Regions from separate parts of the Paeniclostridium hominis genome, predicted to be linked through region 4. Evidence: riboswitches for the same ligand, from Rfam matches in the RefSeq annotation. Region 4 holds a riboswitch; each other region holds the start of a gene.

Region 1 (8,140 bases), on a different contig from region 4:
TAATAAATTGAAGAACAATGTTTTGTAAGGAGGAGATTAAAATAGAACAAGTAAAAAATAATAAACAAAGGAAACTTACGATTGGATTATTTATTGTGTACTTTCTAGTACTAACATGGATTATATTATTTAAAATGAATTTTTCATTTGAAGATTTAGTAAGTCCAAGAAGTATTAATTTGATACCGTTTGGTGATTCTACGATTGTCAATGATAGAATTGATATTAAAGAAATAATTTATAATATGATTGTATTTATTCCTTTTGGAATTTATGTATGTATGATAACTGATAAGTGGAGTGTTTTGAAAAAAATTCTATCTATAGCTGGGGTTAGTTTGTCATATGAAGTATTACAATTTATATTTGCAATAGGAGCATTTGATATAACAGATTTAATAGGCAATACATTTGGCGGAGTCGTTGGTATTGCAATTTATTATTTTATTAGCAAATTATTTAAATCAAATCAAAAAATGAATAAAGTACTTAATATAATTGCATTAATTTTAACTATATTAATAGTTTTGTTTTTAACAATTCTAATTGTAGTAAACTTATAATTTTAATTAGAGTAAATAACTAATCCCTAAAATATATTTATACTCTAAAGGTTTTAACTTTATTTTAAAATATCTGTTAAAAAAGCTCTTAGAATTCATTTGTTTGGATTTTAAGGGCATTAATTATATGGGAGAGAGGGGAATTTAAATGATAATAAATTTAGATAATAAATATATTATTAAACAAATATCTTTAGAACAAAGTGCCCAAATAGAAAAGTTATATAATTTATGTTCAGATTATCATATAATTTGTAGCGGTAGAGAAGCTAATGAACAAGATATAAAAGATCTATTTACTTATACAGATAAGAAAACAATTGAAGATTCTTTAACTTTAGGAATTTATGAATCAAGTGAACTTATCGGATTAATTGATATATTTAAAAACTATCCTAAGATTAATACATGGTCAATTGGTTTATTATTACTAGCACCGAATAAAAGGGGAAACAAGTTAGGTAGTCTAGTTCATAATGATTTAAAAAAATATGCTTTAAGTATAGGGGTAGATTATTTTAGTATTGGTGTTCTTGAAGAAAATATTTTAGCTCATAAATTCTGGAAATCACTAGGATATAACAAAGTGAAAGAGTCAAATATTAAATTTGGAGAAAAAGAGCATATAGTATATGTTTATGAACTAAAATTAAGTGACTAGATTTCTGATTGCAATCTGTAATTTTGGTAGATTGCTATATAAACTTCAACTTTACCCTTTGCCGTTTTGCATTACAAGTTTAGTTTGTTATGTAAGTGTCTTTGAAGCCCTTTGATAGGGCTTCAATTTTTAGTTTTAGGTGGTGTTTTTTGTACAGTTTAGATAGTAAATATATTATTTTAAAAAATTAACTAAAAAATCAGTTTTAATCCAATACAAAATTCCAGTAAAAATTAAATAAAACATACCTTCTATGGGAAAATATCTTAGTTTTAATTCTTTAATTCCAGATTTAATTTTCTTTACTAAATCATTGTAAAAATCAATATCCTTTATATCTTTAAAATCTAAACTTATACTCATTAAACTATCAATAAATATAGTTTTATAAAACTCTGGTAAATATATTTCATCTTCTCTTACTTCATATTTTATATTTTTTATCTTTAAATATTCCTCAATAATATTTATTACATCCGTTTTTTTAACATTATGTATTGAGTATATGTGTTTATTTTTTCTATATCCCCAAATAAATATTAATAAAAATACTATACTAAATATTATTATGCTACTAATACCTGTGTATCCTAGTTTATATCCTTCTATTAAATCTGAAAATGGACTATATGTTATAAATATAAACATTATTACTTGAGCATATCTAGGGTTAAACATTATTTTTACTCCACTTAATAAAATTACACTACATATAAGTAATGTTATTATCATTAAATTAAATTGTAACATTTTTTTCCTCCTTTATAATATTCTGTCTTTTATATAACTAGTCCATAAAGTAAAATTTAAAATGATGTTGTTATTTTTAGAATAACATAAAAATTCTGTAAATTAAAGGCTTTTTATGTAAATGTTTTCCTAATATAATTTAATTAACAATTTGAAAAATCCAAACTTTAATAAATTAAAGGACGGCAAACTATAGGGGCTAAGTATGAGACTATAATTACTAGTCAGTTACCAAAGGGGGACTATTTTATGGATTTAAAGAAAAACGTAAGTAGAAGTATAGCTATAGCATTAGTTGGAGTATCTGTTATAAAGCCTACTATAAATACAGTGAATCCTGTGAATAATATGGAAACATTATAAGTAGGAAGTAGATGAGAATATGTTCACATATAAAACTTATGGAATATTTCTTATTACATTTGGTATTTTTCATATAATTAAATATTTATTATTAAATAATATGAAACCGAATTACATTTCTAAAATGTTTAATATAACTTCAATGGAAGACTATATAAAAACCCAAAACAACATAGTTTGTATGATTAGTATATTATTAATATTTTCAGGAGTATTTTTTATTATAAAAGATAAGTTAACACCATTAGAAACTTTAATTCCATATATTGTTTTTATAATCCCATATATATACATATGGATAAAGAAGTACTATATAAAAATAAAGAATAAGGCTTAAATTAAGCCTTATTTTTTATTTTTACCAAATTAATCATAGTATTTAACATTTTATATTTTACTCCAAAATAAACACATCTTAATCCATTTTCAACTTTTTTTGTATTTAATTTTGTATAATTACTAACTAATCTTAAAAATCAAATGACAAGTGGTTAGATATGCAGATAGACATTATTACTTAACCAATGGTAGTACTACTAAAATATTTATATAGATTATAAACTAACTTGAATGGAGTGAATTTACAAATGAGTAAGTATAAGGACTGGAAGATGATAGATTGGATTATAGTAGGATTTGTAGGTATATCTTTTGTAGAAATACCCGATTGGATTCTTGAACACAATTTATATAAGCTTTCTACAACGGTAACAGTTTATGATTACCCATATAATATCCCTATAATTGTAGCAGGTGTATTTTTAATATATTGCTTTTTATCAGGCGTATATTGGATAAAAAATAAAAAAATAAATATGGTAGTTCATTATTGTTTATTAGCAACCATGTATATAACACTTGCTATGCTATATGTTATTGCATATAACTCGGGTATATAAAATAAGTATTATACGTAAACTTGGTAAATAAAATATCTAAATTTAGAAAATATCAAATATGATAACATGGTGTTAAAAATTACTCATGATTGTTTTAGTTAGAGGGTGATTACTTGAAGAAAATAACTAGATCATTTAAACGATTATTTTTATTATCAAATGTTGTAATTATAATATTTTTAATTTGTATTGTTTTTTTACTTATTAAAAAAGATTATTTTCATATGACGCTATCACTTGGAAGTTTTGTAGTAATTTTATACTCGAAATTTCAATGGTATAAAGCATATAAAGAGTTTATTGAGAAATTTAACTAACTCATAAACCAAAAATTTAAGGATTGTTAAATTAAAATTAAAATTTATTAGATTTTTTATAGTTTATAGATTACTATTTCATATAAGGGGGGAATTTATGAAAAAAGTTATTAAAGAATCTGATTTAATTAAGTTGAGATTAACACAATATGACGATTTAGAGTTTGTAATTGGTGCAGAAAATGAATCTGAAAATGCTCAGTATATAGGGAATTGGTCTAAAACTCAACATTTAGAATCACTTTCGAATTCTGATATATTACATCTGATAATTGAAGATAGTAAAAAAGGAAAACCTATAGGTTACATAATCATGGCTGGCTTAGACAATCCTAACCATAACATTGAATTTAAAAGATTTGTCATTTGTGATAAGGGCAAAGGTTTTGGAAAAGAGACGTTAAGATTAATTAAAGAATATTCATTTAATGAATTAAGAGCACATAGATTATGGTTAGATGTAAGATATAAAAACAAAAGAGCTCAAAATGTTTATAAATCTCAAGGTTTCAAAGAAGAAGGAATTCTTAGGGAGTGTATTCTTTATAAGGGAAATTATGAATCATTGATAGTAATGTCAATATTAGAAAATGAACAATAAATTTTATTTTAAAATATCTGTTAAAAAGCTCTTAGAATTCATTTATTTGGATTTTAAGGGCATTAATTATATGGGAGAGAAGCTAATGAACAAGATATAGTGGGAGTTTTATGTTTATAGCATCTTCTTTCACTGTAAAGCCTAAAGTGCAGGCTTTAACGTTTTGTCAGATCGCTATAAACATAAAACTTGTTCTTCGTTGTTTTTTCATTTTTATTTGTTTTTAGATAAGCCATATTTTTTATTAATACGACCTAGGGTAAATGTGTAATAAGATAAAATTAATATAAAACATCCACTAGCAATAGTTATAGGGAATGATTTGAAAAACATTAAAAAGCTTAATGAAATAGATAAAACACTTGTTATTAAAAATAAAGAAACCATAGATTTTGTATATTTTTTTAAGTTTATAAATTTTTTATCAGATTTATTTTTATAAAAGTATCTTAGTTGTGATATAGCTAAGATTATACAAAATAGTCCATAAGCAAAAAACAGAAAAGCAACAAATCTCATAAAATCCTCCCTTAGATAAAATGTATTAATATTTAAATATTAAAAATGATTTTAACATTTAAAGAAGAATAAAGTTAAAATTTGGATTAAGATTGAGATATTATGGAGTGAAATATGAATTTTAATTATTAATTATATTTAAAGTATATATATGTTGGGTTATAATAAAGTAATAAATATAATTTTTGGCAAGTTAACAATAGGCTTGATTATAAATTTAGATATTATTATTAGTTAATAAAAAAGTAATCTCCTTCTAATCATTAGTAAGGAGATTTTTTTAAAGAGGAGGATAAATTATGTTTTTCATAATGGGAGTTAGTCAAAGTCAAAAGAAACTAGACTACAAACAACTTAACATATGCAAATGCTGCGGCAAATATTCAAACATTGAAGTATACATGACTTACTGGTACTTCATGTTCTTCTTTATTCCTATTATAAAATGGAACAAAGAATACTACGTCAAAACTACCTGCTGTAACAAAATAGCTAAGATAGACGAAGAAATTGGCAAAAAAATTGAAAAAGGACAAGCTGTAAACATTGATACAGAAAACCTAGACTTTGGATGTTATGAAAACAGTGTAAAAGTTTGCTCTGTATGTGGATACCAAACTACAGAAGACTTTACTTATTGTCCGAAGTGTTCTAATAAATTATAAAAATAAAAAAGTAAAGGAACAGAATACTATATAATACCATTTACATAATTGGATAAAAAATGGAACGTCATTAATTTGCGTTCCATTTTTATATGCATTGATTACAGCGTCCTAATACCTTCTTTTTAAAAGATGATAACTGTATAAAAAAGGTATCAAAATTTGAAAATATTAAAATTGAGAACAATTAGAATATATAGAATATGCTCGGATATTATGGTAAAATATGTAATAAAGGGGTTGGAGTAAATTATTTATAAGTGGGTAAGAAGGGAATAAAAATGGTATCTATATATAATAAGGTTAGTGACTATATAATAGTGTTAAATTGTATGGGGGAAATAGTTTTTTGTAATGAAAGCTTTTTAAAGCGATTAAATTATAATCATGAAGAAATATTAAACTTAAATATAGGTAAAATAATAAGCGAAAATAATAATATTAATAATGAGTTAAAAAAATTTGGCGAAATAAACAAAACTTTAGAATTTTATTCAAAGTCAAATGAACTAGTCAAAATCAATTCAAATATAATCATAGAAAATTTTAACAACGATAAAAGTATTTTTATTATAGGTAAAGAAGTAGAGTCAAAACAATATACGATGGAAATATTAGAGGATCTTTTAGATAATATTAATGTTTGCGCATTTGTTATAGATGATGATGGAAAGTATTTATACGTAAATAAGCCTTTTGCTGAAATGATAGACAAAAAAAGAGAAGATATTATTGGAAGTTATAGCAGTGATAATTGGGAATATAATACTTATAATGAATTTGAAAAAAATAATAGAGAAGTTTTTGAAAGTAAAAGTCCAAAGATATTTAATGAGAAATTAGTATATGATGATAATATTCATTGGTATGAAAGTTACAAAGCTCCAATATTTGATGAAAATAAAAAACCTAAATATATTGTAGCAAAATCTAAAAATATTGATTTATTAAAAATCACATCAGAAGAGTTATATAAAAACTATAATAGAGTAACAATTGAAAATGACTTTAGTGGCAGTAGTAAGAAGAATGTAGATTTAAATGAAATATTAAAAAATATTGGAGAACATATACTTAAGTATACAAAAGCAGATGGTGTTTCTATGTTACTTTATGATAGTGATAAAGAAGGTTTAATACCTATTATAAAATTAAAAAATTCTAATATACATCTTGAAAATGTAGAATTTATTCCACTAAAAAAATTCGATGTATATTTAGATAAATATAGAAGTTATTTTAATTGTATATTTAAAAAAGATAAAATAGATAATTTATCAAACATAGATTATATATGTATAGATAAATTGGATTATTGTGGTAATTATATAATAGATTTATATGATGAATTTATTGGGATGATATGTTTAAGCTATAGTAAGGGTAATGCTCCTAAATTTAATAGCGACGAGTATATGAAATATATATGTAATAAAATAGCGATGATAATTAAAAATATCAGACTTTCAAATGAGGTATCTATTGAAAATAAAAAGCGTAAATATACAGAAAAAGAGTTAGAAAGGTATTTAAATATTTCAGTTGATTTAGTATCTATAGTAGGAAAGGATAAACATTTTAAAAGACTAAGTCCTAATTGGTGTGATGTTTTAGGATGGACAGAAGAAGAATTATTATCAATGTCAATTGTGGATATTATTCACCCTAAAGATTTAGAAAACTTTAGACAGAAAAATAAATTAGATCCTAGAGAATGTAAAATTACTAGAAATATTATTCGATTCAGGCATAAGAATGGAAAATATATTTATCTTGAATGGAGTAGTGAGTATATAGGGGATGAAGAAATATATGTTACAACGGCAAGAGATATTACAAGAAATATAGAAATAGAAAAAGAAAAAAGAACGTTAGAAGAAGCTGTCAAGGTAGAAGTTGTAAAAAATGAATTCTTTTCAAATATATCTCATGAATTTAGAACGCCAATAAATATTATACTGGGGACTATGCAAGTGATTAATAAAAATATAGAGAAAAATAATATACAAATAAATGATTTAAAGAAACATACTAACTATATAAAACAAAACTCATATAGATTATTAAGGTTAGTAAATAATCTAATAGATATAAGTAAAATGGATATAGGAGTGTATGAGCTTAGATGTTCTAATCAAAATATTATAAATATTATTGAGGATATAACTCTATCTGTAGCAGATTATACAAAAAATAATAAAATTAATCTTATATTTGATACAAACGATGAAGAAGTTATTACATATTGTGATCCAGATAAAATAGAAAGAATAATGTTAAATCTTTTATCTAATGCGATAAAATATACACCAGAGAATGGTTTTATAAAAGTTAAAATTAATTCTACAAAAGATGAAATAATAGTTTCTGTAAAAGACAGTGGAGTAGGGATACCAAAGGATAAACTAGATGTTATATTTGATAGATTTGGGCAAGTAGATGATTCGTTTAATAGAAAATGTGAAGGTAGTGGTATTGGACTATCACTAGTGAAAAACTTAGTAGAAATACATGGAGGAGAAATACATGTAAATAGTGAAGTTAATAAAGGCTCAGAATTTGTATTTAGTATTCCAATTAAGATAAAAAAAGAAGATAATGATAATGTATATGATGTTGATAGAAAATTTAAGCATGTAGAACGATGTGATATAGAATTTTCAGATATATATAGTATATAAAAATTAAAAAAGCATTTATACAATTATGTATAAGTGCTTTTTTTATAAAAGTTAAAAAATTTATGATTTAGTTCGTTCCTTTATTTTGATTTATGTAGAATTTATTTGTTATATTGTTTAT
Region 2 (8,140 bases), on a different contig from region 4:
GAAAACAGCAAAAAATCTTCTTCACCTAATGAAGTTAATAGTTTAGAAGATATAATAAATGATATTTATAAGTTTAAGCAAGAAAAGAGAAATTATAAGGTTAAAAGTTTAAGAATTGATTGTGATATATTAAATGATTTTGAATCTATTGCTAATGATTTATCTAGTAAAGGTATTAATCAGCAAGAATTTTTAAATTTTATACTAAAATCGTATATAGACTTTTATAAAAAAATAAAGTAGCCTTTGTATACGGGCTACTTTATTTTTTGTTTAGTAAAAATATGTTTTTTAAACTACTTTCCATCTAATGGTAAAATTCAGTTTTATATGAATTTATTGTTATAAAATCTAATTTTCTAGTCTTCTTATTGTAATATAATTTTGAGTCAAGTGGAAGTTTATCCCCTTTTTTAGAGAATATATATAAATTAGAATCTTCTATACTTAAAGCATGATTTTTATATGTTAAATCAACATATCTTCCAGACTTTAATTTGTGAAATCCAGACACTTCATAAACAATAGTTTTTTCAACTATTTCATCCGTTTTTTGTATATTATTTTCATTTATTTTAGTGTAAGTAAAAAATACTAATGCAATGGTTATTATTATGTATTTTGAAACACTAAATATAGTTTTTAGATTATTAATCATTATTATCTCCCCCAACCCTTTTAACCCAAGAATACTATACTTTCTTAACTTTTTGGGGAATATGGACTAAAATTTATAAATTTTGGACTAAAACCTAATTAGTTTTAAAATAAGTTTTTAGAGTATAGCTTAATTTTTAGCATTTCACTCCCAAATAAACTCATTTTAGTCCAATTTCAAAATTGTTTTAATTTTATATGCTAAAATAAATTTGAGTTTGCTTAACACATATGGGGTGAAAATAATGAAAAAAGAAACATTCATAGTGTTGACTTCAATCATACCAATTCTACTATTTTTTAATGTAATAATTTTTAAAAAAATTTTAATAGCTAATATAATAATCTCTCTCACTCTAGTAATAATTTCTGGTAGGCTATTATCAGAAATTATTAAATTTTAAAATACTACTAATTAAAATTAAATTTTTACTTTAGGAAATAGTTTTGGTTAATGCAATTAGAATCTATTTATTTAGATTCTAATTGCATTTTTACTATATATCTTTAAATAAATTTTTAATATTATTATTTAATTTGAACCAAAAACTTTCGAATTATATAACAAAATACTTAGCGATTATTACAAACTATAAACATAAATACTTAATTAGAGGAGAATTTTATATGAAAAAAAATAAGTTAATAATTTTAATTATATCTTTATCTATATTTTTAGTAATAGGTCTTTTATTAATAAGGGTTATTCTAAGCGATTCTCGTTCATATCATCAGACTTTTACAAAATCAACAGACTTAAGTAATGAAAATATTGAAGGGTTATATTTAAATGACAATATTAATAGTGAAAAAGTAGTATCTAAATACGGTGAAATATCTAAACCTAGTCAAGATAATAATCAATATAATTATTATTATTTAACAAAAAATATTGAAATAGCAACTAATAAAAATGATTCTAAGATAATTAGATTTTGTGTAGATGATAAAAACTTAAGAACTGAAAAGGGAGTACGCATTGGGGATAGTAAAGAAAAGGCAATAAATTTGTATGGGAAAAATTATTATACTCGCATAGAACAAGGCGTTGAGATTATTGGATATGTAGACAAAGAAAAAGATTGTTCTATCGAGTTTTGGTTAAATGAAAAAGGTATTTTTTATATTAGGTTTGATTACAACTATATGGTATAAGTTTAAGTTAGAATAATATTTTGTAATTTATTATATTGTTAATCAATAGAGCATTAAATTTAGTGCTCTATTTTAGTTTCAAAAAACATTCATTTTCGTTAATATATTTAAACTTTAATAATCAAAAATGTATCTCATTTGTAACCACATAAATAAATTTATAACTTACAATTATCATAAATTACATTTTAAAAATTTACACGAAATGAGGGGTATCTATTATGGATTTGTATTATAGTGATCCAACGTTTGATTTGTTTTCACTCATGTTTTTTATAATCTTTTTTCTTATTTTAGGTACAATTGTAATTAATATTATTAGGGGTATTAATCAATGGTCTTATAATAATAAACAACCTATATTAGATGTAAAATGTAAAGTTGTATCTAAAAGAAGTGAAGTTATAAGGCACGCTGGGCATACTGATGCAAATGGAATACATCATAGTGGCGGTTCATCTACCAAGTATTATATTACATTCGAGGTTGAAAGTACTGATAGAATGGAGTTTAGTGTTTCAGGAAAAGAATTTGGTATGATTGCAAAAGGGGATATAGGAATTTTGAAATTTCAGGGTAGTAGATATCTAGAGTTTAAAAGGGATATTTAAATCTCCGTTTAAGGTTTAGATTACATAGAATAAAGTTAAAGCCCTTAAAATCCAAATAAATGGATATTAAGGGCTATTTTACTAAATATCTTTGAATAAGTTTTTAGAGAATAGTGTAAAAAATAACTTATTTATTCAATTTCGTTATGCTATATCCCAAATTTTCTAGATAAGTTATTACAGTATCATCTCCAAAAAAGTGTCCTACTCCTATCGCTACTGCATATGTTTTGTTTTCTTTTAATAATGAATTAATTCTATTGGCCATATTTTCATTTCTGTCTTTGACAATTTTAGTATAGGCATTCATATCTAACTCATCTTTACCATTTTCTAAATGACTTTTAAAAAATAGTGTATCTCCATTTATAAATGCATTCATAAAATCTTTTCTATCTTTCAATTCATTTTTTATATAATCAACATCTAAAAATTCATCTAACATATAATTAATATTATACGAAGTATCATCTAGTGTTTCCAATGAAATAGAATCCTTCTTTGATTTTCTATACAAATTTTCTAAATATGCATCAAGACCTTCATCTTCAAATCCATCAATTGAATCTATATAATTTTGAATTAATGCATTTAACCCAACTTTTGATAAATTAGATACATCATCGTATTTCAAATCTAAATATTTTAATATATCTTTTAATTGATTTTGTTCTTCTTTATTTAAAAAGTCTTTTAACTCACCACTAGTTAAATAAATTTTATCCTGTAATTTTTTTATATACTCTGGATCTATATCTTTACTGTTTGTTTCAGTTGCAAGTGCTTGAGTATTATTTAGAATATAGTTTAAATTATTGTTTAAGTAATTTAATCTTTTTTCTCCTAGATGAACCGTTCCAATTAAATATATACTCTTATTATCTTTTTTTGCTTCCCAATAAAAACCGTTTACATTATTCTTAGAACTACCCTTAGTAATAAAGATAAATATTGAAATTACCAATATAATTAGTATTAAAATTTTAAATATATTTTTCAGTATATCTCAATCCCCCTTAACATTAATTTATATCATTTTAAACCAAGTATTTTAATTAATTTCATAATATTTTTGATATAAATTAATGTAAAACTTAATGAAAAACACTATAAAAATTAATTCTTTAACTGACATTAAATACTCTCTAATCTAAAATAATATTTATACATTCAGAAATAGAATTGACTAGATATTTTGCATTATCTTTTACAATTGTTGGAGAGTTAAAAAAAGTATAACTATTAGTGGTGCTTTGGAACATAGAGATATCGTTGTAAGAATCTCCAATAACATGTATGTCATTTTCATCAACATTGAAAAACTCTCTTAATTCAGCTATTGCAACTCCCTTACTGCACTCTTTTCTAGAAATATCTAGGCTATTTTTATTTCGATGAGTAGAAATGTAATCTCCGAAATTATCATTTAGTAAATTTTTTACATTTTCTAGTTCTTTACAATCATTAAAACCAAGTGCGAATGTAGTAAATTCTTCTTCAGGAATTTCATAAAAATCATTAAATCTAACAGCATTACTAGATGTATATTCTGTTGGACCTTTAAAATAAAAGTATTTATCAGTTGTAAATTGAATTTCACAATTATTAGATGATATACAATTATATATTTGTTCAACAATATTTCTTTCCATAGTTAGCTTTTTAACTATATTTTCTTCATTATTTAGTATAATAGCCCCACTAGCAAGAATCATAAAGTCTAGATTTATATCAAAATTCTCAATAGCAAGTTTTACCCCAGAATATGATCTTCCTGTGCAAACTCCAAAAAGATGTCCATTACTCTGAAGTTTTTTAATACTTTCTAAATCACTAGGCATTATCTTATCCTTTTTATCTTCAAAATACAATGTTCCATCAATATCACTAATTAATATTTTCATGCTTATACCTCTTTTTCTACTTCAGTTATCATATTTTGTAACTCTTGCATCCACTTTTTGTAAAATGGCAATGTTGCATTTTTATCTTGGAGAAACAAAGATACTAAATGTGAATTATTCAATAACAGATATTGATAAAAATCACTTTTTACTTGATTATATTCATTGTGTTGTATTAGAAGATTTTTCACTTTTTCTATTGCAAATATATAATCTGTAACTTGTTTACTGTCTACTGATGTGAATGAAGAATTATCTCTTCTCATATAATTATAAATTGGTTTATTAATGAAGCAAATTAAATCTGAATATAGTGCAGTTTCAAAAGCGTACACCATATCTTCATATTGATAACAAGCAATAAATTCAATCTTATTATTTATCAATAATTCTCTTTTGAATAGTTTATTAACAATAATATGAGCTCCATCTTTTAAAGTTAATATTTTACCTATATATTCATTTCTATTACAAGTATAATTAGTCTTAGATATTAAAGTATTTTGGTAAATATTATTATAAAATATTGACATTCCACCAACTACAATATCTGCATTAGTAGTTTTCATTGATGTAACTAACAATTTGCAATAATCTTTAGTTACATAGTCATCACTATCAACAAAACATACATATTCTCCATTGGCAATCTTAACTCCATAATTTCTAGCTACACTTTGACCAGCATGATTAATACTAACAAGACGTATAAAATCAAATTTTTTTTGATAGTTTTTTATAATTTCTATTGATTTATCTGTAGATTCATCATCAACAAAAATTAATTCTATATTTTTATACGTTTGTGTTACTAAACTTTCAATACATCTGTCTAGCCATTTTTCAGAATTATAAACTGGAATAATTATGCTTACTAAACTCATTGTCTCTATCCCCCTAATAGTGCGTGCATTCTTACACTTTATATATTATTAAAGTTTTGTTTTTACAATTATATCACCCATATATTAACAAAAATATATTTTTTATTCTAAAAATTACGACAATTTCTGATATCTCTTAAATTAATAACAAGTCTTAAAACTTAGATTTGGTAAATCATTTAGATAAAAAACTGTAATAACGAAACTGGTTGTATTGATTTTTCTAAAAATGATTTACCTAATTTATATAATTTAAAATCAATTTTTAAAAATTTTTCAGAAATTAATCAAAATTTTCAAAAAACTATTTTATATTGTAAAAAATTATGTATAATTAATTATAGATGACTAAAAATTACATATTAGCAAATCTAGGGAAATCTAGAGACGCAAAGCTAAAGGGGCTAAGGTCAAATTAGACTATGCCAGCCAGTTGCCGAAGAATTAATATTCTTTGTTTTTATAGAGTTATTTTATGATGTAATCGTAAGATTATTTTATAATGTTTACTTTAGATAGCAACTACCCTTTAGACACAGGGTAGTTTTTTTATTTCATATAAAATAACCATAACTCTATAACAAGACTATATTTTAAAATTTGGGGTAAAATGTTTAGTTATTGTAAATTCATATGCATATCAGAGGGAGGATATTATGAGGAAAAAAATATCAGCAGTATTGGCCATGTCTATAATAGCTACAAACGTTTCACCGGCAATAAATGTATACGCTAATGAAGTAGTAAAAAAGAAAGCAGTAGCAATAGAGAAACAAGTATCTAAAAACATGACTGTTACTGATTTCAAAATTAAGAACAATCCTAATTTTGCTAAGTACAATGAATTGTATAGAGTTGGGGTACAATCTATATCAAACAATGGAAGGAGTTATCCAGGAACTAAAATAGAAAATGCTATAGATGGGAAACTTGAAACACATTGGGAGACATTCACTAAAAATGATGAAACATTTAAAAATGAAGTGACTGTGGAATTTAAAGACATAGCCGAGATAAACAGATTAGCTTACGCTACAAGACAAGATGGGGCTAAAGGTAAGGGATACCCTACTAGTGCAGAGATATACGTTTCAGAAAGTGAGACAGGGGAAGACTTTAAACTAGCAGGAAAAGTAGAAGGAAGTAAAGCAACAGGTGGAATGGTAGAATTTAAATTTGACACTGTACGTGCAAAGAGAGTTAAATTCAAATTCGTAGAAGCGCATAACGAGTGGGCAAGTGCCGCAGAGTTTTGGTTCTACAAAGAAGATAAAACTCTAGACAAGATGGAAAGATTATTTACTAATGCAAATATGAATGAGGTAAGTAAAGAGTTTGCAACTACTGAAGCATTAAACGCTTTAGAGAAAGAAACTGAAAGTCATCCATTCCGCGAAAGCTTTAAAGAGTATATAGATAATGCAAGACTTGTTTTAGAAAATAAAGAAGTAAACTTTAGTGAAACTAAAGTATCTAAATTGTTAGGGTATGGAACCCCTAACCAACAAGCTTATGATGAAAAGTTTAAATTAGGTAATGAGCATATAGCAAATACAGAAGTTAACGGTGGAATGTACCCTTCAACTAAAATAGAATATATGTATGATAATAATCCTAATACACATTGGGAAACAAACAGAAGTAATGGAAATGACTTCACTAACGAAGTAACATTTACTTTTGATGAAGTGCAAGAGTTAGATAGAATAGCATTATTGCCTAGAAGTGGAAACCAAAAGGGATTCCCAACTAAGTACGAAATATATGCTTCTGATACTACTAAGGGAGATACATTTAAATTAGTATCTAGCGGTACTGCAAAGGTTACCACTGACTTTATGCAATTTAAATTTAACCCTACAAGTTTTAAGAGATTGAAGTTTGTATTTAAAGAGTGTCATATGGGTAGACCATTTATATCTGAAGCTAGATTTTATAAGCAAGATGCTTTATCCGAAAAGATGGAAACATTATTTACTGATAGCAATAAGAACAAAGTAAATCCTGACTTCGGAACTTTAGATAAACTTACTGTTTTAGAGAACGAAGCAAAGGTACATCCTTTATATAGTCAATTCAAAGAGGATTTAGATGACGCTAGACAAGTATTAGAAGGTAACGAAGTAACTTATACAGAAGCAAAAGTTTCTAAGTTCAAGGCTTTTGGAACTGAAGAGTTAGCTAAATATGATAAGTTATATAAGATAGATAATAGTCATATAAAGAAGATAACTACTAATGGTAGTCATTGGGCAGACAGTACTATAGGTAAAGCTATAGACGGTAACCCAAATACTAACTGGCATTCTAATGCTAGAAACAATGAGAACCATACAAACGAAGTTATAATGACTTTAGACCAAATAAGAACGTTAGATAGAATAGTTTATTATTCTCCTAGAGATAGAGGTTTCGCAGAGAAATTTGACATATATACTTCTAAGACTACTGCAGGTGATACATTCACTAAAGTAACTAGTGGTAGTGCTACAAGAACTAGAGACTCTATATCTATAAAGTTTAACCCAACTCAAGCTAAGAGAATTAAGTTTGTTTATAAGCAAGGATACGAAGGTTGGGCTTTAGCGTCAGAGTTTGGACTTTATAAACAAGATGAAACTATGGATAAGATAGATAGATTATTTACTGATGCTAGTATGAGCGAGTTAAGTGAGGAATTTAGAAGCACTGAAGCACTTAACACTTTAGAAGAAGCCTGTAAGAAACATCCATTCTATAATGACTTTAAAGAGGATTTAGAGAATGCTAGAAATATTTTAGAGCAAGAAGAGATAATAAGTGGAGGTGCGACTACTAAGTCATTTAAGCATTTAGATAATAAAAAGTATATAGAAAAATTTAGAATTCCTTATAGTAACATAAAGAGGATAACTAATAATACTGGTCAATATGCAAATCAGACTATAGA
Region 3 (8,140 bases), on a different contig from region 4:
AATCAACTATAAAAATTTATGAAATAGTAGGTTATGGACTAAGTGCCATAGTAGGTATTATAGGAATACTAAACTTTATTAATGTAGTATCAACAAATATTATATCTAGAAAGAATGAACTGGCTATGTTAAATAGTATAGGTATGACAAGAAAGCAAATCAAAAAGATGCTTATACTTGAAGGAATATATTATGTAGTAATAACAATAGGTGCAGTAATTATAATAGGATTGCCACTTACTTATTTATTGGTTAATACTATTGCAGGTGGAATGAGTATATTTAGTTATACTTTTAGAATTATGCCTGTAATATTATCACTACCTATATTACTGTTAATATCTATTTTTGTTCCAAGTATTTGCTTTGAAAAAGTTAACAATGAAGTAATTATAGAAACTCTTAGAAATAGCTAAATAAGCATGCTCATTTAGAGATAAAAAAACTTATGATGTATGGCAAGAAAAGAAACTATATTAAAAAAGTAGGGTTTGGAGTTGTTAAAACTACTTACATTATAGATGAAAATAGGATTATAGATAAATAAATTAAAGTAAAAAATCTCAAAAATGTCTTATAAGATGTTTTTGAGATTTTTATTTAAACAATACAAATCATTGTATTTATATTAAAATTTAAATAACTTTATTTTAATTTTTTTCCTACACACGCCATATAAATTACAAATTCATTTTCGCCATCTAAATTTAGCATATTATCAATTATATCTTGGTCATAAATTCCAATAGCACAAGTTCCATAGTTAAGAGATTCTGATGCTATATAAAGATTTTGACAAACATGACCAATATCTATAAGTATTTTTTTATGAGCAGTTATGCTAAATTTATGTTCACTTCTATATGGAATACAGCTCCAAGCAAATACAACAGCACTTTTAGAAACAAAATTTTGAACAAAAGGTTGATTTGGAGTTGCTTTATCTATTTCATCATCTATATTATTTAAAGTTTTCATAAATATAAGTTTATGCTCTAGTGGTAAATATCTATAAACTCCACACTCTAATCCTTCAACATTATTTATTATTAAATATGTTTCAAAAGGATGAGTACAACCAGCAGAAGGTACTGTTCTTAATGCGCTTGATTTATCTTTTACAGTTTGTATTCCTTGAGTAGCCCAAAGTAAGTATGAAAGTTCAGATAAATTTATTTTTTCATCACTATATTTTCTTATACTTCTTCTATCATTTATACAATCTAATACGTTAGGTTTAACTAAAATGTCTTTGCTTATAGGAGGTAATTCTATTAAATCAGAATTTGAATCATACTCCTTTTGAAAAGTTGGAGCAGGGATTCCTTTTTGTTTATCCGTTTTTATCTGCTTTAATATTTCGAAATCAGCTTTAAAAAATTCTCTGTTTTGTGCAATTTTATCCATAGATGTCTCCTTATTAAAATGTATAATTTTTTATATTCATTATATCATATATACAAATATGAGATAAGAAGGTGTAGTTTAAAAAATGTTTTAAGTATTTATTATTAAAAAACTAAAAAAGGGACTATAACATTATAGTTATAATCCCTTAAATTTTAATATTAATTTAATAACTCATTAACTTACCTTTTCAATATACTTACAATTAACCTCGATATGATTTAAAAAAACTAATAATCTTTCATAAAGAGGATGAGAATCCTCACCGTAAGTATTTTCTAAACTACAACCTATGTCCTCAACAGTTTTTTTACCATCTATTTGTAAAAACACAAAGCTACTGTACTTATCAAGTTCAATTTTTTTATACATAGGAATTTTAAACTTTAACTTCCTAAAAAACTTCTGTATAAAATGATCTTGCCTTTCGATTATAGTAACTAAATCATTATTAACTTCAAAATTTACTTTATCATTAATTTTAAAAACTAAATTTAAAACATCAGTATTATTCATTATGTTTCACCTTAGATTTAACAATAGGTATAGTAGTCAGTATTACTAAAACAGCTAATAAGATTATAGCCATTCCATTACCTGCGGCAAAGCCACTAGGTGTATTACCTCCAACTAATCCTGTAACTTGACATATTATTCCTATAAGTCCAAGTATAGATCCACCAGCAACTAAACCAGAAGATAGACTTATACCATTAGAAACTTTAACTTCTTTTTCTTTATCATTTTTAGCAGTTTTTTCAACTAATACACGAATTAATGCTCCAACTAATATTATAGAAGTTGTCGCAACTGGTAAATAAAATCCTATAGCAATAGTCATTATAGGTAAATTTAATAAGTATAAAACAACTGCCATAAATACTCCAACTATAATCATAACCCAAGGTAATTCACCTGACATTATACCTGATGTTAATGTTGACATTAAGTTAGCTTGAGGTAGTGCAAATGGTGGGTTATCACCAGTTATTCTAAGTTGGTCTGATAATAATATCATAGTTCCAACAACAACTACAACACCAACAATACTTGCTAATGTAAAATAGCGTTGCATTTCATTTTTACTACCACCTATTATATATGTTACTTTTTGAGATTGACTGTATCCACCAGCTATTGCGATAGAAACAACTATGAATGAACCAAGTAAAAGTAAAGATTTATTATCTTCTGGTGATTTCCATCCCATTAAAACAAATATTAGTGTAACTATAACTAAAGATGCGATAGTCATACCAGATACAGGTAAATTAGATGTTCCTATAGTTCCTGTTAAACGTCCAGCAACTATAACAAATAATAAAGATAATACTAATGATAATATAGCACCTACTATAGCCATCATAAAACTATTAGAAACTATAAATGAAGCTATAAATCCAACAACCATTCCACCTAATAATATTAATATTTGAGCGGAAGAACCATCACCTTTAGTAGCAGTAGCTCTTGCTTTAGCTGTTTCTTTTACTGAAGCTATTATAGTTGGTATAAGTTTTATAGCACCTATTATACCACCGCAAAGCATCATACCAGCGCCTATGTATTTAACATAACTACTAGATATTGCTTGAACAGTCATTTCATTTATTGGCATTGAAGGGTCATTCCATACCATAACACCGTCTTTAGCTAAATCAGTAAAGTATCCTATTAAAGGTGTAATACCAAATACTGATAATACAGAACCAGCAAACATTGTTAAAGCAATTTCAATACCAACAATGAATCCAATTCCTAATAAAAGAGGATTAACCTCCATATCAAATTTCCATTTGTAACTTTTACTACCTATAAAGCTAATTACATTATTTGTTAAATTTAAAAATGAACTAGTTAAAACAGTTATGATTCCACCAATACCAAAGCCAATACCCATATACTTTATAGAATCTCCACCACTATCTGAAGCAACTAATGTTTCAGATATAGCCATTGATTCAGGATAAACAAGTTTACCATGTTCTTCAATGATTAAATAGTTGTGAACAAGTGATGCTACACCAATACCAAATAAAACACCACCAACACCAACTGCAACTCCTTCAATGAATGAAATTTGACTACCAATTAAAATAACAGAAGGTAATACAAATATAAGTCCACTAGCAACTGATTCTCCACCACTTGACATACCTTGAATTAAGTTCTTACCAAGTATACCTTTATGCTTTGCAAACATACTTACAAAAGCTGAACCTATTATTGCACCAGGAATACCGGCAGCAACTGTAAGTCCTGCTTTCATACCTGAATATGCAGTAGAAGCTGCAAATACTGATGCCAATACAAGACCTATAATAAGTACTGCTATATTGCCACCTGTTTTTGATTTATCGGTTATATAAGGAACATAATCTTTGCCAGATACTCCCCCATATGCACCTTTAGGCAATTTTTTATTCATCTAGATATCCCCCTTTTTTATTTAGATATTTATATTGTAGCACCGAAGTAGGATGTCCTATTTTAAAATTTAAATAGCAATAAAGATAAAAAATGATTATAAAAAACAAGAAAATAACAGGCTTTACAGCAATGTAAAAATTAAAAGAAAAAATTAAAATTTAATAAGTAGAATAAGGTCAATATTTTATATAAAAAAATTGGCACATTAATTAAATATAAATAAGTTTTTTAATAAAAATAAACTTATTTTATATTGTTAACAAGGGTATATTAAATAAGAGTAGAAACATCACACTTAAAATTATGGAATATATAAGGAGAAAAAATGACTAATAAAAAAGAAATTATAAAGATGGGATGGAACTTAGACAATAGCTATATTACCTTGCCCAAAGCATTTTATAGCAAAATTAATTTAAATAAAGTTAGCTCACCGAAATTAGTTATTTTAAATGAAAGCTTAGCTAAATCTCTTGGATTAAATAGTGATGCTTTAAAAAGTCATGATGGAGTGTCAATACTTGCAGGTAATGAAACTATAGAAGAAGGAGCATTTATTGCTCAAGCTTATGCTGGTCATCAGTTTGGACACTTTACAATGCTAGGGGATGGAAGAGCATTATTAATAGGTGAGCAAATAACACCGTCAAAAGATAGATATGATATTCAGCTTAAAGGTTCTGGTAAAACTCCATACTCTCGTGGAGGAGATGGAAGAGCAGTGCTTGGACCTATGCTTCGTGAATATATAATAAGTGAAGCTATGCATGGTCTTGGTATACCAACTACTCGTAGTTTGGCAGTAGTTAAAACTGGGGAATCTGTAATTCGTGAAAGTATAAAAGAAGGGGCAATTTTAACTCGTGTAGCTTCTAGCCATATTAGATTTGCTACATTTGAATATGCAGCAAGATTTTTAGGAGTAGATGAAGTAAAAAAATTAGCTGATTATACAATAAAAAGACATTATCCACATATAAAAGACGATGATAATAAATATCTAAATTTACTTAAAGAAGTAATAAAAGCTCATGCTATTCTTGTTGCTAAATGGCAAACTGTTGGATTTATTCATGGTGTTATGAATACTGACAATATGACTATTAGTGGAGAAACTATTGATTATGGTCCGTGTGCTTTTATGGATAATTACAACCCAAATACCGTATTTAGTTCAATTGACACTACAGGTCGATATGCTTATAAAAATCAACCTATTATGGCTGAGTGGAATTTATGTAGATTTGCTGAAACATTATTGCCTTTATTACATGAAAATCAAGAAGATGCTATAAAAATAGCACAAGATGCTATTTCTAATTTTTCTGAGTTATATTATTTAAATTGGTTATCTAATATGAGAAAAAAACTTGGATTATTTAATGAAGAAGAACAAGATAAAGCTATAATTGAAGATTTACTTAGTATAATGGAAAAACATAGTGAAGATTTCACTAATACTTTTATTAATTTAACATTTGATAAAAATAAAGATAAAGGTATGTTTAGTAGTAAAGAATTTGATAGTTGGTATAAGCTATGGCAAGAAAGACTTAAAAGACAACCTCAATCAAAGGAACAAGTGCACCAATTGATGAAAAATTCTAATCCAGCAGTAATTCCAAGAAATCATAGAGTAGAAGAAGCAATAGAAGCTGGGGATAAAGGTGATTTTAGTGTAATTATAAAACTTCTTGATGTAATTTCAAGACCATATGATCACTCGAAAGATCAAGAAGAGTATTCACAGTTACCAAAACCGTCAAGTTGTCCTTATAGAACTTTCTGTGGGACATAAGATTTTGTGTAAATTAAGGTGTTCTCGATAAAAATTATAAGTGTAAAACTTATGTTAATAATTATTTAGATATATACTAAATTTAATCGTAGAGATTATTTTTATGAATTGTTTCAATTATTGATACCTAAGAAAAGGTATTGATTGTAAAATCAATACCTTTTTATATTAAACAATATTACAGATTTACTTTTTTATGATAATTTAAAAATGCTTTACTATTAAATTTTTCAAGTAACAGGCAAAGGTTTTAAATTATTTACAAAAAATAACATTTATGCTAATATGAATGTGTATTTAAATCTAAAATAAAATTTAATTTAATTAGCAAACCCGGAGTGATTCGGCGACGCAAAGCTATAGGGGCTTTTTTCAAAAGTCAGCCAGTTGCATAAATTGTCTTTTAAAAGAAGAGTGTTGACGGGTCTATGTTGATGCTCTTTTATTTTTGTGTTATGTAAGTGGATTTTAAAAATTATAAGGCTTTAATTAAGGAGGTTTATTATGGATAATCACAAAACATAAGTAGCTTTACATTTAGGCTAGAAATAAATAAGCCTTGAAGTGTTAATTTTGCTGAATATTATGATAAAAAATTAACGTATAAAGATATAATAACGGGAGATAAAAAAATGAAATTTAAATTAAGACAAAAAAGTAAAGACAAAACTAAAAGTATAAAAACTCAACTTACTTTAATAATTGTATGTTTTTCAGTTATTTGTTGTTTATGTTTAGGGGCAATTACAAGTTATTTAAACTATAAAACATCTAATACTATTTTATCAAATACAGTAGTAGAAACAACTAAACAAGCAGCAGCAACCGCTTCGCAAAAAATTACAAACCTAAAAAATGCAGCAATTCAAACAGGTATTATAAAGGAAATTTCAGATCCTAAGGTAAGTGTAGAGGAAAAGAAAAGCATAATAACTAGACAAGAAAAGCTATATGGATTATCATTAGGTCAAATTATAGATGCAAATGGTAAAGATTTATTTAGTGGAAATGATTATTCTAGTAGAGATTATTTTAAAATTTCTATGCAAGGAAAGGCATATATGGGTAGCCCTGTTGTTAGTAAAGTAACAGGAAATCTTACACTTGTAGTTTCAGCACCTATTTGGGAAAATGGAGTACAAGGCAGTAAGATAGTAGGGGTTGTAACTTTTGATGCAGATAAAGATTTCTTAACTGAAATTATTAAGAATATAAAAATAAGTGAAAATAGTTATGCTTACCTTATAGATAATGAAGGAACAACAATTGCTGATATGGATACTAGTCTTATTGGTAAGGAAAATACTATAAAAGAATCAGCAACAAATCCAGATTTAAAAGACGTTGCACAAGCAGATGAAAAGCTTATTTCAGGAAAAACAGGATATGCTAATGTAGATTTAGAAGGACAAGGTTGGATTTTAGGATATGCTCCAGTAAAAAATAGCCATAATTGGGGTGTAGGTGTAATGGTAAATAAAGATGATTTCCTTGGACAAATGTATACTTCAATTACAATAACAGCTGTAATATCTATAATATTTACTGTTGTAGCATTTATTGGAGCAATAAAGTTTGCTAGTAAAATAGGAAATCCATTAAAGGAATGTAGTGAACGATTAAAGAAACTAGCTGAGGGCGATTTAAACTCAGAACTACCAGTTATAGATGAAGAAAATGAGATAGGTCTAGTAGCAGATGCAACAAATAAAATAGTTAATGATTTTAGGGAAATGATAAATACATTAACAAATATATTAACTGAAATTAGCAATGGTAATTTAGATATTGATGTAGATGATGATAAATTAAGTGATTTATTTGTAAATGATTTTGAGCCAATGTTAATAGCTGTAAATAAAATTGTAAATGATTTAAATAGTACTTTAGAACAAATAAATACTTCTGGAGAACAAGTTGCAATCGGTTCAAATCAGTTAGCAGAAGGTGCTCAAGTACTTTCTCAAGGTGCTACAGAACAAGCAAGTTCAATTCAAGAACTTTCAGCAACTATAAATGAAATTTCAGTGCAAATAAAAGAAACTGCACAAAATGCTGAAAGAGCAAAAGAAATATCTGTAAGTTCAAGTATTGCAACGGATAAAGGAAAAGAGCAAATGCAAGAAATGATTGCTGCAATGGATGAAATTAGCAATACATCAAATGAAATTGGAAATATAATAAAAAATATTGATGATATAGCATTCCAAACAAATATTTTAGCACTTAATGCGGCTGTAGAAGCAGCACGTGCAGGAGAAGCTGGTAAAGGATTTGCTGTTGTTGCTGATGAAGTTAGAAATCTTGCTGCAAAATCTGCACAAAGTGCAAAAGATACAGCTGAGTTAATTGAAAAATCACTTAAAGCAATAGAAAATGGAACTATAATTGTTTCAGAAACAGCAAAATCTCTTGAAGAAGTTGTTGATGGTGCTAAAAAGTCAGCAGAAGTTATACAAGAAATTGCAGATGCAAGTAATGAACAAGCACAAAATATCAATCAAA
Region 4 (8,140 bases):
TGGATAAAAAATTAGATTTGAAAACAACTTTAGTAAAACTTCATGATTATATAAATATTGTTTGTTCTAATAATAGTGATTTAAATTTAAAATTAAACATGGGGGCGTATATAATAGAAAATACTACTGAAGAAATTGATAAAATTATAGATAATGCAAATATAGCTAGATTAGAATCTAAAAAAGTTAAGGACAAGCCATACTATATATATGATGAAGCTTTAAAAAATAGAATCAGTCAAGAAATTATAATTGAAAGTGAACTAAAAAAAGGATTAGAATCAGGAGAATTTAAAGTCGTATATCAACCTAAAGTAGATATAAATAATGAAAAGATAGTTGGTGCAGAAGCATTAATAAGATGGGATCATAATAAAAAAGGATTTATAAGCCCAAATATATTTATACCGATAGCAGAGAAAAATGGAAATATAAACTTAATAGGAAAATGGGTACTTGAGGAAGTTTGCAAGGATATAAAAAAATGCAAATTAAAAGGTGAAAAAATAGTTCCAATTTCTATAAATTTATCAAGAGTAGAACTTTACAGAGCTGATTTAATTCAATCTATTAAACAAACTATTGAAAAATATGATGTAGAACCTAAATTGATAGAAATTGAAATTACAGAAACAGCAGCACTAAATGATATAGAATATATAAATAACAAAATATATCAAATTAAAAAATTAGGAATAAAAGTTTCTATGGACGACTTTGGAACAGGTACTTCTACATTATCAAATTTAAAATTAATAGATATAGATATATTAAAATTGGATAGAACTATGATAATAGATTTAGAGGAAGATAAAAAAACTTTTTTATTTGTAAAAACTATAATTAAATTAGCTAAAAAGTTTAACTTTAAAGTAGTTTGTGAAGGTGTGGAAAATAATAAACAGGTAGATATATTAAGACAATTTAATTGTGATATGATACAAGGGTATGTATATTTTAAACCACTTGAATTTTTAGAATTTAAAAATATATTAAAAGAACAATATCAATAAATTTAATAATAAAAAAGATGACTAGTTTGTATTAGTCATCTTTTTATTATCTATTTTCATGTATTAACAATAAATATGAAGCTCCAGCTAAGTATGGAGATGAGGATTTAGTACATTTAATTTTTCCAACTAAATTGTTGTTTTTATATACAAATCCATTATCTAGAACTTTTCCTATAGGATTTGAATCTAGATTAGAATATATAAGTCCATTTTCATCAACTTTTCCAACTACATTATTATAGTTATCATAAACAAGATTTGCAGATACTTTTCCAATCGGACAATTGTGATATAAGTGATTGTGGACAATATTATTTAAGTCCAATCTAGCTATAGATTTGTTGTTATAAGGATGTTTTATCATTTCAAACATAATTTTAATTCTCCTTTAAATAATAAAATTTAAAATATAAAATAATAGCTTATATTAAATTTTATTAAGCTAAGGTATTTTTTATGAATATATAATATTATGAAATTAAATATTTAAGAGACAATAAGATTAATATATTAAAAAAGATGTATTACTTTAAAGATATGATATAATAAATAGCTATAAAAATTTTAATTTAGATAAGTAAGGTGGTAGTAATGATTAATAATTTTAAAAATTTTGATTTAGATAAAGATATAATAAAAGCCCTTTATAATCTTGAGTATAATACTCCATCTAAAGTTCAATGTGAATCAATTCCAAGACTTTTAAATAAAGAAAATATAGTTGTTAAATCAAAAACTGGTAGTGGGAAAACTGCAAGTTTTGGAATACCGATATGTGAAAAAATAGATGTTAACAACAGTAATCTACAAGCATTAATAGTTGTACCAACAAGAGAATTAGCTATACAAGTAAAAGAAGAAATATCTAATATAGGAAGATTAAAAAAAATTAGGTGTAGTGCAATATTTGGAAAACAACCTATAAAAGATCAAATAAATGAATTAAAACAAAGAGTTCATGTAGTAGTTGCTACACCTGGAAGAGTAATAGATCATATAAATAGAGGTAGTATAAACTTAGACAATATAAATTATTTTATAATAGATGAAGCTGATAAAATGCTTAACAAAGGATTTATAGAAGATATGGAGTTTATATTTAATAATATACCTAAAGAGACTGTTATAGGCTTATTTTCAGCAACTATAGATAAAGATATATCTTATATATATAATAAATATATGATAAATCCTAGTATGATAGAAATTGAAAATGATGAAAATCTAGACAAAAGACAAATAGAAGAAAATTTAGTTTCTTTAAAAGAAGATGAAAAATATAATACCTTAAAAGATCTAATATATTATTATAATCCAAAAACTACCATAGTGTTTTTAAATACTAAAGATAGAGTAACTAAATTATACAACAAGATGAAAAAAGATAAGTTTTTAGTTGAACAACTCCATGGAGATATGTCTCAAGAAAAGCGTATATTTGTAATCAAGGACTTTAAAGAAGGTAAATATAATATTTTAATTAGTACAGATGTAGCAAGTAGAGGAATACATATAGATGATGTATCTTTAGTTATAAATTATGATGTTCCTATGGATAAAGAAAATTATATACATAGAATAGGAAGAACAGGAAGAACAGATAAATATGGAAAAGCTATAACCATGGCTAATGAAAAAGACGAAAAATATATAGCTGAGATAATAAAATATATTGGCCATGAAATAAATACTATTAATGAATTAAGTAGTGAAGATATAAAAAAAGGAAAAATTAAGTTCGAGAAAGCTTCAAGTATATTATTAAATAATAAAAGGATAAAAAAGAAAGATAAAAAAGTTCATAGTGAGGTAACTAGAATATATTTAAATGCAGGAAAAAAGAAGAAAATTAGAGTTTTAGATATTGTTGGGACTTTTAGTAATATTGAAGGTATAAATAATGAAGATATAGGTGTTATAGAAGTTTGTGACTTATGCTCTTATGTTGACTTATTAAATCATAAAGGTGAAATGTTTTTAAAAAAATATAAGGAAATAAGTATAAAGAAAAAATTAGTTAAAGTAAGAAGAGATAATTCTAATTGTTAGATTTATAATTATATTCTTAAAAAGAATATTGAAAATGGTGTCGAAATTTGATAAACTAATTTGGTAAAAACTTAATAAATAAGAAACGAAGAAGTATATTCTGTATGTGGGCATCTGGGATATATGGAGTTAGTGATGCAACCGGCTATATTTACAAACTGTAGGTATAGCCTTTTTTGTTCTAAAATTTAATAAACAAGAAACGAAGAAGTATATTCTGTATGTGGGCATCTGGGATATATGGAGTTAGTGATGCAACCGGCTATATTTACAAACTGTAGGTATAGCCTTTTTTGTTCTAAAATTTAATAAACAAGAAACGAAGAAGTATATTCTGTATGTGGGCATCTGGGATATATGGAGTTAGTGATGCAACCGGCTATATTTACAAACTGTAGGTATAGCCTTTTTTGTTCTAAAATTTAATAAACAAGAAACGAAGAAGTATATTCTGTATATGGGCATCTGGGATATATGGAGTTAGTGATGCAACCGGCTATATTTACAAACATGTAAGTATAGCTTTTTTTATTGAAAAAAAGAGGTGATCATTTGAGACAGGGAAAGAATAAGGTAATATTAAGTTTAGTATTTGTGTTTAGTATGATTTTAAATCTTATTTCATCAGGGATAATGGTATATGCTGAAGATGTATCTAATAGTCCTTCAGTTGAAATAACAAGTGCAACATTTGATGATTATACTGTAAGAGAAGGTATGATTAAAACTTTCAGAATTGATTATAAAATTAAAGATCCAAGCAAAATTACGCCAGGAGATAGCATTACTATAACACTGCCTAAGATCTTTAGAGATGTTAACCCAGTATGTTCAGACAAGCATTTTTCAGGGCAAGAATATAACCCTAATACTGGAGTATTAAAGTTGATATTTAATGATAATATAAAAAATGCATTAGAGGGATATTTAAGTGTAACAATGGTTGGTGATAAAAATATTAAAGATGGAGAATACCCTATTGTTATAAACACTAATGGAGATACAGAAACTGTTACATTAACAGGTGAAGGTAGAGAAGAATCAACAGGTGGAGGATCAAATCCACTTATGTATAAAGGTTCATATTTACCACTAGATTCTAAGGGAGAAGGGCTTATAACAGATATAAATAAACCAGTTAGATACTATGTAGAAATAAATAGAGATCAAAATGGACAAATGGGGGATGCTTACTTTGAGGACCAAATTCCAGAGGGAATGGTTTTAGATAAAAATAGTATAAGTATAATTCAGCATGACTATGAAAGTGGAGTGGATAGGGATGTAACTAATGAGCTTTTAAAGTCTGGAAAACTTACAGCTGAAAAAGATTCTCTAAAAATAGATCTTGGTGATATATATAATGATAGCTATTCAGTTAATTACAATACTTTGATATTACCAAATCCTCCAAAAGACATTAGATATGTAAATAAAGCAAAATTAACATATAATGGGAAAAATAATGATTCTAGTGCTACAGTTAAGTTAGCAGCAGGAGCAGGGGCTATAAATGTCTATAAAACTGTAAATAAAACTAATATAACTAATGATGAAAAGGATCAAAACATAGAATATAAAATAGCATTTGATTCAGCAGGACACTTTTTAAAGAATACAATGCATGTAAAAGATAAATTAGATTCGAGGCTGACTGATATTAAAATAGATCAAACAGGTCAGTTTACGGTTACGTATAATGATCAAACAAAAGAATTAAATGCAGTTAATGATAAGTCGGATATAAATCCAGGAGACGATGCATATATTACTATTCAAGCTAATATGAAAGAAGTTGGAACAGGAGAAGCAGTTTCAAATACTGCTTATGTAAATGGAAATCCAACTGATGAAGTTGTAACTATAAAGAGTCCAAAAGTTGAAATAATAAAAATTGAAAAAGGTGACAAGACTCAAAAAATGTTATCAGGTGCAGTTTACTCACTTACTGATTCAAATGGTAATCTAGTAAAGGATATTTATGGACAAACTGTTAAAGATATAACTACTTCATCAAATAGTCCTGTAGAGTTAGAGCTACCTTATGGCAATTATAAATTAGTTGAAAAGGTAGCACCTAAAGGTTATAAACTTGATAGTACAACTATAGCATTTAAGGTTACAGAAAATAGTAAAATAGTTAAAGTTGTTGCAGAGGATGAACTTATGGCAATGCCAGGAAAAGTTGTAATAAACAAAACTAATGAAGATGGAAAAGTTTTAGAAGGTGCAACATTTAACTTAGTGCAAAATGGAAAAGTAGTAGATACAAAAACTACAAATTCTCAAGGGATAGTAATATTTGATAATGTTAAGCAAGGTGATTATCAAGTAGTTGAAGTTAAAGCTCCAGAAGGATACAATTTAGCTAAAAATCAGAATATAGTAGTTGAAGCAGAAAAAACTAATACAGTAAAAGTAGTAGATACAAAGATAAAAGGAAGTATAGAAATAACGAAAGTAGATTCAAAGGATGCTAAGAAAGTATTAGCAGGAACAGAATTTACAATATTTGATTCAAATAAAAAAGAAGTAGCAAAGGCAGTAACAGGTAAAGATGGTAAAGTAGTATTCAAAAATTTAGCATATGGAAATTACTATTACCAAGAAACAAAAGCACCAGAAGGATACACAATAGATAACAAGATGTATCCATTTGAAATAGTTAAAAATAATCAAGTGATAGAAAAAAGCTCAGCTAATGATAAGATAGTTGGAAGTATAGAAATAACGAAGGTAGATTCAAAGGATGCTAAGAAAGTATTAGAAGGAACAGAATTTACAATATTTGATTCAACTAAAAAAGAAGTAACAAAGGCAGTAACAGGTAAAGATGGTAAAGTAGTATTTAATAATTTAGCATATGGAAATTACTATTACCAAGAAACAAAAGCACCAGAAGGATATGCAATAGATAACAAGATGTATCCATTTGAAATAGCTAAAAATAATCAAGTAATAGAAAAAACTGCAGCTAATGAAGAAATCTATAAATCAACTGATGAAAATGAAAAACCAAAACTAGATAAACTTACTTATCCAAGTGAACCAGATAAGGTTGAAAAACCTAGTCAAGATGACCCGAAAGATCCAGGTGAATTAGATAATACAGAAAAGCCTGACAAAGATGATTCAAAGGTGTTAAGTAAACCAGAGAAGATTGAAAACACTAATCAAAATGCATCAAGTGATAAAATTAATTCAGATGAAACAAATAATTCTAAAAATCCTAAAACATCAGACAGTAGTATGCTACCATACATAGGATTATTTGCAGCTTCATCAATAGGATTAGCAGTAAATACTATTAGAAGAAAAAGAAAGTAAATAATATTAAATTAACACTTATTAATAGTAAGAAAATAGAGTATCAAGCTAGTTTTGATACTCTATTTATTTATAAAAATAATACACAAAGCAAGCTAATACCACTTAATATATTTGGCAATATTAAATATATATAAAATTGTTTAACTTATAAGAATAGTAATATATAATAGTAATAGCTATATATAAACTTAAAAAAGAAATGATAAGGTGTGACAATATGGAAGAACTAAAGAAAAGTATTAATGAAATAACTAATGATAATATTGTTAAAGTAGTTATAAGTAATAAACTAAATAAAGATGTTGAATATAATAAAATCAATATTCAATTAAAAGAAAAAAATAATAAAGAATATTATCAAATAGAAAAATATACAGATAAACAAGTTTTTCATGAAAACATAGAAAAAAATATGTTAAATGAAAAGATGTTAGAATTTATAAATGGAAAGTATAAACAAGTAGGTGCTTGGTCTGAAACTAATACTTATGATTTAAAAATATCTAAAAAAGGTAAGATATTTTTAGGAAAGAAAAAAAGTGACAATAAAAATGTAGTTAATAAAAGTCATAATAGAGAAAAAAATTACATACTAAAAGAAGGTATGCTAATACAACCTTTAATAGATTTAGGTGTATTTACTAAAGAAGGTAAGGTTGTAAACTCTAAGTATGATAAATATAAGCAAATAAATAGATTTATAGAAATCATAGATGATGAAATAAAGAAAAATGATTATAAGGAACTTACTATATTAGATTTTGGTTGTGGTAAATCTTACTTAACATTTGTACTATATTATTACTTTGTTGAAATAAAGAAAATAGATGTTAAAATGATAGGTCTAGATTTGAAAGCAGATGTTATTAAAAAATGTAATGAGATAGCTAAAAAATATAAGTATGAGAATTTAACTTTTGAGCTTGGAGATATAAATGGATACAAATATACTGATAAAGTAGATATGGTTATAACATTACACGCATGTGATACCGCAACTGATTATGCGCTTTATAATGCTATTAAATGGAATGCTAAAATGATTTTTTCTGTACCTTGCTGCCAACATGAGTTTAATGATCAAATAAGAAGTTCAGAATTCTCATTAATTACTAAATATGGGATTATAAAGGAAAGAGTTTCAGCTCTTATGACTGATGCAGTTAGAGGAAATTTATTAGAAGCTATAGGATATAAAACTCAATTACTTGAATTTATAGATATAGCCCACTCTCCTAAGAATATATTAATTAGAGCTTCTAAAGGCAATATATCTAAAGATAAAAGAGAAAAATCTCTTAAAGAAGTTAATAATATTATAAATGAATTTAACTTAGAACCAACTTTACTTAAGTTATTAAAAAATGATAATTTAATATAGTACATGTAACAATTTAGATAAATTGGCATATAAATTATTGTAAAAGTAAATTATATACAAATTTATCAGGTACTATATGTACTGGGCTTTTAATAAGCAGTGGATTAATCCATGGGATAGTTTTATACTTTCTCATGGATTTTTTTATAGACTTAATAGCTTTAATTTAGGAGGTCAATATGAGAAGAGACAATTACAAAGAAGTTAAAAAGGTCTTGTGGGTTATTTTATTTGCAAACTTAATAGTAGCTTTTCTTAAGGTTATAGTTGGTTTTTTTATAAACAGTGCAAGTATTATTGCTGATGGTTTTCATTCTGTTTCGGATGCTTCATCTAATGTAGTTGGTTTAGTTGGAGTTAGACT

The links. Region 4 has a riboswitch for cyclic di-GMP ahead of H8891_RS12970 (MSCRAMM family protein). Riboswitches for the same ligand answer to the same signal wherever they lie in the genome.
Region 1: another riboswitch for cyclic di-GMP. It lies ahead of H8891_RS04075 (hypothetical protein); the one in region 4 lies ahead of H8891_RS12970 (MSCRAMM family protein).
Region 2: another riboswitch for cyclic di-GMP. It lies ahead of H8891_RS14060 (NPCBM/NEW2 domain-containing protein); the one in region 4 lies ahead of H8891_RS12970 (MSCRAMM family protein).
Region 3: another riboswitch for cyclic di-GMP. It lies ahead of H8891_RS09885 (methyl-accepting chemotaxis protein); the one in region 4 lies ahead of H8891_RS12970 (MSCRAMM family protein).

The regions. Positions count from the first base shown of each region.
Region 1 covers NZ_JACRWD010000001.1:852,301-860,440, forward strand. The annotation lists gene H8891_RS04060 (VanZ family protein) at 18-563, shown strand; gene H8891_RS04065 (GNAT family N-acetyltransferase) at 712-1,224, shown strand; gene H8891_RS04070 (hypothetical protein) at 1,399-1,974, opposite strand; cyclic di-GMP riboswitch class I at 2,124-2,210, shown strand; gene H8891_RS04075 (hypothetical protein) at 2,438-2,674, shown strand; gene H8891_RS04080 (hypothetical protein) at 2,925-3,236, shown strand; gene H8891_RS04085 (GNAT family N-acetyltransferase) at 3,651-4,154, shown strand; gene H8891_RS04090 (hypothetical protein) at 4,368-4,673, opposite strand; gene H8891_RS04095 (zinc ribbon domain-containing protein) at 4,985-5,338, shown strand; gene H8891_RS04100 (ATP-binding protein) at 5,599-8,019, shown strand.
Region 2 covers NZ_JACRWD010000010.1:25,264-33,403, forward strand. The annotation lists gene H8891_RS14025 (hypothetical protein) at 1-243, shown strand, start outside; gene H8891_RS14030 (hypothetical protein) at 308-658, opposite strand; gene H8891_RS14035 (hypothetical protein) at 1,285-1,812, shown strand; gene H8891_RS14040 (DUF2500 domain-containing protein) at 2,034-2,423, shown strand; gene H8891_RS14045 (TraB/GumN family protein) at 2,551-3,387, opposite strand; gene H8891_RS14050 (Cof-type HAD-IIB family hydrolase) at 3,569-4,327, opposite strand; gene H8891_RS14055 (glycosyltransferase family 2 protein) at 4,330-5,211, opposite strand; cyclic di-GMP riboswitch class I at 5,566-5,652, shown strand; gene H8891_RS14060 (NPCBM/NEW2 domain-containing protein) at 5,868-8,140, shown strand, end outside.
Region 3 covers NZ_JACRWD010000003.1:27,724-35,863, reverse strand. The annotation lists gene H8891_RS09910 (ABC transporter permease) at 1-416, shown strand, start outside; gene H8891_RS09905 (SagB/ThcOx family dehydrogenase) at 646-1,407, opposite strand; gene H8891_RS09900 (PqqD family protein) at 1,585-1,923, opposite strand; gene H8891_RS09895 (OPT family oligopeptide transporter) at 1,916-3,835, opposite strand; gene H8891_RS09890 (protein adenylyltransferase SelO) at 4,163-5,635, shown strand; cyclic di-GMP riboswitch class I at 5,952-6,030, shown strand; gene H8891_RS09885 (methyl-accepting chemotaxis protein) at 6,268-8,140, shown strand, end outside.
Region 4 covers NZ_JACRWD010000007.1:71,797-79,936, forward strand. The annotation lists gene H8891_RS12955 (bifunctional diguanylate cyclase/phosphodiesterase) at 1-1,013, shown strand, start outside; gene H8891_RS12960 (hypothetical protein) at 1,060-1,389, opposite strand; gene H8891_RS12965 (DEAD/DEAH box helicase) at 1,608-3,065, shown strand; cyclic di-GMP riboswitch class II at 3,139-3,221, shown strand; cyclic di-GMP riboswitch class II at 3,255-3,338, shown strand; cyclic di-GMP riboswitch class II at 3,372-3,455, shown strand; cyclic di-GMP riboswitch class II at 3,489-3,572, shown strand; gene H8891_RS12970 (MSCRAMM family protein) at 3,618-6,392, shown strand; gene H8891_RS12975 (class I SAM-dependent methyltransferase) at 6,613-7,776, shown strand; gene H8891_RS12980 (cation diffusion facilitator family transporter) at 7,956-8,140, shown strand, end outside.